DNA from 2 places in the Apolloniradiicaulis salifontis genome. Region 2 is predicted to be linked to the other one. Evidence: predicted binding sites of a transcription regulator. Region 2 holds the regulator's gene; the other holds the start of a gene.
The links. Region 2 encodes HrcA, which represses chaperone genes, less so after heat shock. Its sites were predicted from a motif close to GTTAGCANTCNNNNNNNNNGANTGCTAAC; they were not measured.
Positions count from the first base shown of each region.

Region 1: the regulator HrcA is predicted to act here: its motif matches at 1,976-2,004, upstream of groES (co-chaperone GroES).

Region 1 is NZ_CM132387.1:633,139-637,312, forward strand. Features, by position in the region: gene ACWCOP_RS02980 (EAL domain-containing protein) at 1-884, opposite strand, end outside; gene ACWCOP_RS02985 (YiaD family glycine zipper/OmpA-like lipoprotein) at 1,028-1,681, opposite strand; gene groES (co-chaperone GroES) at 2,077-2,388, shown strand; gene groL (chaperonin GroEL) at 2,447-4,081, shown strand; gene ACWCOP_RS03000 (hypothetical protein) at 4,161-4,174, opposite strand, start outside.
Region 2 is NZ_CM132387.1:106,186-110,359, reverse strand. Features, by position in the region: gene ACWCOP_RS00525 (PAS domain-containing hybrid sensor histidine kinase/response regulator) at 1-540, shown strand, start outside; gene ACWCOP_RS00520 (YMGG-like glycine zipper-containing protein) at 640-1,002, shown strand; gene grpE (nucleotide exchange factor GrpE) at 1,084-1,803, opposite strand; gene hrcA (heat-inducible transcriptional repressor HrcA) at 1,844-2,911, opposite strand; gene rph (ribonuclease PH) at 3,034-3,750, shown strand; gene hslV (ATP-dependent protease subunit HslV) at 3,798-4,174, opposite strand, start outside.

The DNA of each region.
Region 1 (4,174 bases), 530 kb from region 2:
GAACGCGCTTCAAACGCGGCGCGCGGCATTTCAAAGATCAGCGCGCCGGCGAGATCTGAATTGCGGCGAAGGAAATCCAGAAAGGCGGGGAAGAACTCGTCATCGGCCAGGCTGTTGATGGAGACATTGCAAAATACGCCGATACGCCGGTCCTGCTTGGTGAGGCGGCGCACGATCTGGACGCAGCGCAGCAGCAGAAGATTGTCCACGTCGGTGATGAGATTAGCTTCCTCGGCGGCGGCCAGAAACTCGGCCGGCGCCAGAACACGCCCGTCGGCGTCGCGGATGCGGGTATATCCTTCATAGAAATAGGTGCGCCGCTGGGGCAGGCCGACCACCGGCTGCAGGTAGAGATCCACCCGGTTGGCGTCGAGCGCCTCGCGCACGACCGCCGCGTCCACACGGACGGCGCCGTGTGCTCCGGTCCCGGCGGCGAAATGGGGGTGGGGCGCTGTGGCGCCGGCCTGTTCCAGCCGGGCCAGAAGCTCGGCCACCAGCCGTTCATCGCTGCGCGCCGGTTCGTGTGCGCCGGCCTCGCCCGGCGCCGGGCTCGTGCCGGGGGCGCCGCTCGCGCGAGAGGCCGGAGACCCAGAAACACCCGGGACCCCCGGAACCATGGCGTCCAGGCGCGCCTGGGCGGCTTCAAGCTCTTCAAGCATGGACAGATTGGCGGCCTTGAGCTGGTGGAGCTCGTCCTGGAACATGGATTTTTCCTGGGACCGCGCCGCGGCGGCGTGCACCTGGCCTGCGATGAGGAAAACCAGCGCCCCCATGAGCCAGGCCATCTGGGTGTTCATCAGATCCAGCCGGTCGAATCCCAAGGCTGCGACCACGGCCACCATGGCGTAAGTGAGCACCACCAGTATGTCGCCGGCCTTCGGCATCAACCCTCCCCCAGAAGCGTCGAATCACGACGCCATGAGCCTTATGATAGCCTGCGTTAAGACAGGTTGACGAAGGGTATACAAGAAAACGGCGCGCCCCTTGTGAGGGCGCGCCGCATTCTGGTCCGTGTTAAGCGGTGCGCTTAGCTGGTGTGCGGGGCGATGCGGATCTCCACCCGGCGGTTCGCAGCGCGGCCCGCATCGGTGGAGTTGTCGGCCACCGGCTGGGTCTCGCCCATGCCCGCGACGTAGAAGCGGTCCTGAATGACGCCGCGGCTGATCAGGTCGGAGGCCACCGCGCTGGCGCGGCGTTCCGACAGGCGCTGGTTGTAGTCGGCGGCGCCCACCGAGTCGGCGTGGCCGATGACGTTCACATAGGTCGCCGGATAGGTCTGAAGCACGTCGGCCACATCGTCCAGCACCGGGCCGAAACGCGGGGAGACCTGAGCGGAATCGGTGGCGAATGTCACGTCGCCCGGCATGGTGAGGATCAAGTCGTCGCCGACGCGGCGCACGGAAACGCCGGAGTTACGCAGGCGCTCGCGGAACGCGGTTTCCTGGCGATCCATGTAATTGCCGGCCGCAGCGCCGCCCAGGGCGCCGATGCCCGCGCCGATGAGCGCGTTGCGGCGGTCGTCGCCGCCGGCCAGCGTGCCGAGCAGCGCGCCCGCCGCCGCGCCGGCGAGAACGCCGGTGCCGGTGCGGTTCTGGCTGACGTTTCCGTACTGGTCGGTGGTGGTGCAGGCGGCAGCCAGGCCGAGGGCCAGCGCGCCGGCGGTGATGGAACGGATGAACATGAGCAAAGCCTCCTAGAGAGCAAGAGCGGCGGGTCCGGGTCGTCGCCGGAGCCTGTCCGGACGCTCCGGATGTATTTTATAAGAGCGACATTCATATGAACGCACGCTGAAGCGCAATAACGCAAGCAAACCGTTTTCGCTCCGCTTTCATTCTAGCGTCTGCAGGCGTGGCGTAAGTATGGCGGGTGTGGGGCGATCAACCGGCGCCGCGATGAACCGGCGATGAAAATATTTCGTCTCGATACCCTGTGCGCCCACTTGACGCGTCACCGCGACGGTCTTACCTGCAGCTCCGTTAGCAGTCGGGTCCGGTGAGTGCCAAAGCTCCCGGCCCGGCTGGCTAAACCTGATGAAATCCTGAACGAGCAAATTTGCTCAGACACGGAGCTACCGCAATGAATTTTCGTCCTCTCCATGATCGCGTGCTGGTGAAGCGCGTCGAGGAAGAAGCCAAGACCAAGGGCGGGATCATCATCCCCGACACCGCCAAGGAAAAGCCCCAGGAAGGCGAGATCGTCGCCATCGGCGGCGGCGCCATCAAGGAAGACGGCACCGTGCGTCCGCTGGACGTGAAAGCCGGCGACCGGGTGCTGTTCGGCAAGTGGTCGGGCACCGAGGTCACCGTTGATGGTGAGGATCTCCTCATCATGAAAGAATCCGACATCCTCGGCATTCTTGACGGCAAGGCGGCGTCCAAGGCCGCGTAAATCGCGCCGGACACCCGCTTACTCCCCCATACTCAAAGTTTGAATAGAGAGACGAACGATGGCTGCCAAAGACGTGAAGTTCGGCGCTTCTGCGCGCGAGAAGATGCTCCGGGGCGTGGATATCCTCGCCGACGCCGTGAAGGTGACCCTCGGCCCCAAAGGCCGCAACGTGGTGATCGAGCGCTCGTTCGGCGCGCCGCGCACCACCAAGGACGGCGTGTCGGTCGCCAAGGAAATCGAGCTTGAGGACAAGTTCGAGAACATGGGCGCCCAGATGGTCCGCGAAGTCGCTTCGCGCACCAATGACGAAGCCGGCGACGGCACCACCACCGCCACCGTGCTCGCCCAGTCCATCATCCGTGAGGGCATGAAGTCGGTCGCGGCCGGCATGAACCCGATGGACCTGAAGCGCGGCATCGATCTGGCCGTGAAGAAAGTCGTCGAGAACATCAAGTCGATCTCCACCCCCATCAAGGGTTCTGAAGAGATCGCCCAGGTCGGCACCATCTCCGCCAACGGCGAAAAAGACATTGGCGAGATGATCGCCCGCGCCATGGAGAAAGTCGGCAATGAAGGCGTCATCACGGTCGAGGAAGCCAAATCCCTCGAAACCGAGCTGGAAGTCGTCGAAGGCATGCAGTTCGACCGCGGCTACCTGTCGCCTTACTTCGTGACCGACGCCGACAAGATGGTCGCCGATCTTGAAGACCCGTACATCCTGCTGTTCGAGAAGAAGCTCTCCTCGCTGCAGGCCATGCTGCCGGTCCTCGAAGCGGTGGTTCAGTCCAATCGCCCGCTGCTCATCATCGCCGAAGATGTTGAAGGCGAAGCGCTGGCGACCCTGGTGGTCAACAAGCTGCGCGGCGGCCTGAAGATCGCTGCGGTGAAAGCTCCCGGCTTCGGCGATCGCCGCAAGGCGATGCTTGAGGACATCGCAGTCCTCACCGGCGGCACCGTTGTCAGCGAAGACATCGGCATCAAGCTCGAGAACGTCACCCTGGACATGCTGGGCACCGCCAAGAAGGTGAACATCACCAAGGACGACACCACGATCGTCGACGGCGCCGGTGAAAAGACCGCCATCGAAGGCCGCGTCAGCCAGCTCCGTCGCCAGATCGAGGACACTTCTTCGGACTACGACAAGGAGAAGCTGCAGGAACGTCTGGCGAAGCTCGCCGGCGGTGTTGCGGTGATCAAGGTCGGCGGCGCTTCGGAAATCGAAGTGAAAGAGCGCAAAGACCGCGTCGACGACGCCCTGAACGCCACGCGCGCCGCTGTCGAAGAAGGCATCGTCCCGGGTGGTGGTGTCGCGCTTCTCAAAGCCGCCAAGGCGCTTGAAGGCCTCACCGGCGAGAACGACGATCAGGATCAGGGCATCGCCATCGTGGCGCGCGCCCTCCAGGCCCCGATCCGTCAGATCGCCGAGAACGCCGGGGTCGAAGGCTCCATCGTGGTCGGCAAGGTCAATGAGAGCAAAGACGCCAATTTCGGCTACAACGCTCAGACCGAAGTCTACGAAGACCTGGTGAAAGCCGGCGTCATCGACCCGGCCAAAGTGGCCCGCATCGCGCTTCAGGACGCCGCCTCCGTGGCCTCCCTGATGATCACGACGGAAGCCGCCGTGGCCGAGCGTCCCAAGAAAGACAATGGCGGCGGCCAGCAAGGCCCCGACATGGGCGGCATGGGCTTCTAGGCTCAGCCTCTCAAGCGCTTACGGGAAAGGGCGGCTCGAAAGAGCCGCCCTTTTTTCGTTTCGTGCTCGAAAAAGCTGATCAGCCCCGCGCCC
Region 2 (4,174 bases):
ATCGCAAACGAATTGGCCGCTCTGGCCGGCGGCGCGCTGGAGGTGGATGACGCACCCGAAGGCGGCGCGGTGTTCCGCGTGATCCTGCCGTTGATCACCGCCGACCCGGTTGTAACGCCGCCGCCCCGGACGGCCGGTGCAAGCGAGGCCGCGCCGTCACCGGCGCGCCACGCCCTTCTGGTGGAGGACAATCCGGTCAATCGCGAGGTGGCTGAAGAGGCGTTGGTCCTGCATGGCTGGCGGGTCAGCTCGGAAGCCCGCGCCGAGCCGGCTCTGAAACGGCTGCAGAGCGAGGCCTTCGATCTGGTCATCATGGACCGGGAGATGCCGGGTTTGAACGGCGAGGAGGCGATTCGTCTCATCCGCGCCATGGGCCCGCCGGTACGCGATATTCCCATCCTCATGGTCACCGCCCACGCCATGGCCGGCGCGCGAGAAGCAGCTCTGGCGGCGGGCGCCGACGACTATCTGGCCAAGCCGGTGGTTCTCGATCAGATGGTGGCGGTGGCCGCAAGGCTTTGCGAGCGCACGGCGCGATAGCCGATCTCGTTCAGCCTCAATTCAGCCTCGATGGTTTCTGATAACCGCCATGTAACGGACCGCAGGGGTCCGTCCCGTTGCTTTTCAAGGGAGTTCGCCATGTTCCGCAAGCTCGTTCTACTCGCCGCCGCGCCGCTCGCCTTGAGCGCGTGCGCCACCAATCAGGGCGTCCAGGGCGCCGCCATCGGCGCCGGCGCCGGCGCGCTCGCGGGCGCGGTCATCGGCAATAATGTCGGGTCCGGCAACGCCCAGACCGGCGCGCTGATCGGCGCGGGCCTCGGCGGCGCCGCCGGCGCCGTGGTGGGCTGCAACCGCCCCGGCGGCTGTGGGCATAACGCCAACAATCCCAACCATTCCGAGCTGTATTACGATCAGTATTCGGGCCGCTACTGGTATGAAGACTACCGCAACGGCTCCACCTGGTGGCAGAACGGCGAGGCGCGCACCGCCGCGCGCCGCTAGGGCCTCAAACGCCCGGCAGACATGAAAAGGGCGGCTCCGACGGGGCCGCCCTTTTTTATGCCTTGAAGTGTGTGCGCGCCTTTAAGCGCTCACATCCACGCCGCCGCCCGCGCCGCTCTGAGGCGCATCCGGCTTGTCCTGGGATTTGCCCTGACCGCCGCCGCCTTCAGCGGGACCGGCGCTGACCACCACCATGGCGGCGCGCAGGGTGCGCTCGCCGATGACATAGCCAGGCTGCATCACATGGGCCACGGCGCCCTTGGGCTGGTCGGCTGGCACCTGTGCGGCGGCCTGATGGTGATTGGCGTTGAACGGGTCGCCGGGGCTCGGCTCGACCTTCTTGACGCCGTGGCGCTCCAGCGTCGCGACCAGGCGGCGTTCGGTGAGCTCGACGCCTTCGATCAGCGTGGCGAAGGCCGGTCCGGCGCTCCGCTTGGCGTCGCCGTCGATGCTCGCAAGCGCACGGGCCAGATTGTCAGCCACGTCCAGCATGTCGCGCGCAAAGCCGGTGACGGCGTATTCGCGCGCATCCTTCACGTCACGCTGGGCGCGCTTCTTGGTGTTCTCCATCTCCGCGTAGGCGCGCAGGAGCTTGTCGCGGGCCTCGGCGAGCTGGGCGTCCGGATCGGGTTCGGGCGCCGCCTCGGCGAAATCATCGCCCCGGCGTTCCGCCTCGAGCGAATCGGGCTGCTCGTCTTCGCCCAGCGGCGCGTCCGCGCCGGTGCGCGCAGCCTCGCTCTCGGGGGACGCCGCGGTGGCGGCGTCGGGATTGGTGTCGGGTTTTGCGTTATCCTGGGTCATGGGAGGCTAGATCAAGTCGATGGGTCAAAAGGTCAAGGGGTCATCGCCCGCCGGCGATCAGCTTGCCCACCACCTGGGCGGTGTAATCCACCAGCGGAATGACGCGCGCATAGTTCAGCCGGGTCGGCCCGATGACGCCCAGCGCGCCGATGATCCGGTTGTCGCGGTTGCGATAGGGGGCGACGATGACGCTGGAGCCGGACAGCGAGAACAGCGGGTTTTCAGACCCGATGAACAGGCGCACGCCCTTGCCCGACCGCGCTTCGTCCAGCAGCGCCAGAAGGCCCTCCTTGCGCTCGATATCGTCAAACAGCAGACGCACGCGCTCCAGATCCTCGGCCGCCTGCACCGCTTCAAGAAGGCGGCCCTGACCGCGCACGATGAGGGTGCGGCTTTCCGGTCCGCCCCAGTCCGCCAGGCCCTGCTCCACGAGGCTGGACGCGGCGCCGTCGAGCTGAGCGCGCTTGCTGGCGATCTCCTCGGCGATTTCTTTCAGAGCTTCAGCCAGGGTGCGCCCGCGCAGCCGGGAGGAAAGATAATTGCCCGCCTCTATGAGCGCAGCCGGCGGCAGCCCGACAGGCGCGCGCATGAGCCGGTTCTCCACCCCGCCGTCCTCGCTCACCAGAACGGCGAGGATTTCGGTGGGCGACAGATTGACGAACTCCACATGGCGCAGCGGCGCATCGGCTTCCGCGCTCGCCACAAGGCCGGCGCCTCCGGCCAGGCCCGACAGAAGCGCGGAGGCTTCTGACAGAACTTCTTCCGGCCGGCGCCCGGCGGCGCTCACCCGGTCCTCGATATCGCGGCGCTCCTCGCTGTCCAGATCGCCGATCTGCAACAGCCCGTCCACGAACAGGCGAAGCCCGGCATGGGTGGGCATGCGCCCGGCCGAGGCGTGGGGCGCGCTCAGAAGCCCGGCTTGCGCCAGATCAGCCATGGTGTTGCGGATGGAGGCCGGCGACAGGGTCAGTCCGCTGGTTTTCGACAGGGTGCGAGAGCCCACCGGCTCGCCGGTGGCCAGATACGTCTCCACCAGCTCGCGAAACAGCCGGCGCGAGCGCGCATCCAGAGCCTGTAATCCGGTAACCGGGCGGAGTGGGTCGTCCATGCCTCAAGAGGTAGTCGCGTCGGCCCGCCTTAGCAATGCGCCCCGCTGGCGCCGCCCCGCCCGGCTTGACCGGCGCGCGGATCAGAGTAGCAAGGCCAGCAACAGTGTTCAGGAGATCCCCCATGCGCCCCGATGGCCGCCAGCCCGACGCCCTTCGCGACATTCGCTTTGAAATGGGGTTCAACCCCTACGCCGAGGGGTCCTGCCTCGTGAAGTGCGGGAATACCCATGTGCTGTGCACCGCCAGCGTCGACGATCACACCCCGCCCTGGCTGCGCGGTCAGGGCAAGGGCTGGGTGACGGCGGAGTATTCCATGCTGCCGCGCGCCACCCATACGCGCACAAGGCGCGAGGTGACCGGCGGCAAGGTCTCCGGCCGCACCCAGGAGATCCAGCGCCTGATCGGGCGGTCCTTGCGCGCCTGCATCGATCTCAAAGCCCTGGGCGAGCGTCAGATCCTGATTGATTGCGACGTGCTGCAGGCCGACGGCGGCACGCGCACCGCGTCCATCACCGGCGCCTGGCTCGCCCTGAAGCAGGCGGTGGGCTATCTGCTGGAGGAAGAGGTCATCAAGACCGACCCGGTCCACGCCCAGCTCGCCGCCGTGAGCTGCGGGCTGATCTCCGGCGAGGCGCGCCTGGATCTGGAATACGAGGAAGACCGGATCGCCCAGACCGACGCCAATTTCGTGCTCAGCGCTCAAGGCGGCGTCATCGAGGTGCAGGCCACCGCCGAGGACCGCCCCATGGCCCCCGAACAGTTCGACCAGCTCTTCGCGCTGGCCCGCAAGGGCGTGTCCGAGCTCTGCGCCAGGCAGACCGCCGCCCTGAAGGGCTGAAGCGCGCATAAAGCCCGACGATCTTCAGCCGGCGGCGAGTCCGCCGGCTAAAGCGTCTCGATGGTGAGATTATTGTTGGAGTAGATGCAGATATCGCTGGCGACCTTCATGGCCTTGCGGGCGATGGTCTCGGCCTCGTCCTCATACTCCATCAGGGCGCGCGCCGCGGCGAGGGCGTAATTGCCGCCCGAGCCGATGGCGGCGATGCCGTCTTCGGGCTCCAGCACGTCGCCGGCGCCGGTGAGCACGAAGCTCTCATCCTTGTCGGCGACGATGAGCATGGCCTCCAGCCGGCGCATATAGCGGTCGGTGCGCCAGTCCTTGGCCAGCTCCACGCAGGAGCGCGCCAGCTGACCGGAATGGGTCTCCAGCTTGCCTTCCAGGCGCTCGAATAGAGCAAAGGCGTCGGCGGTGGCGCCGGCGA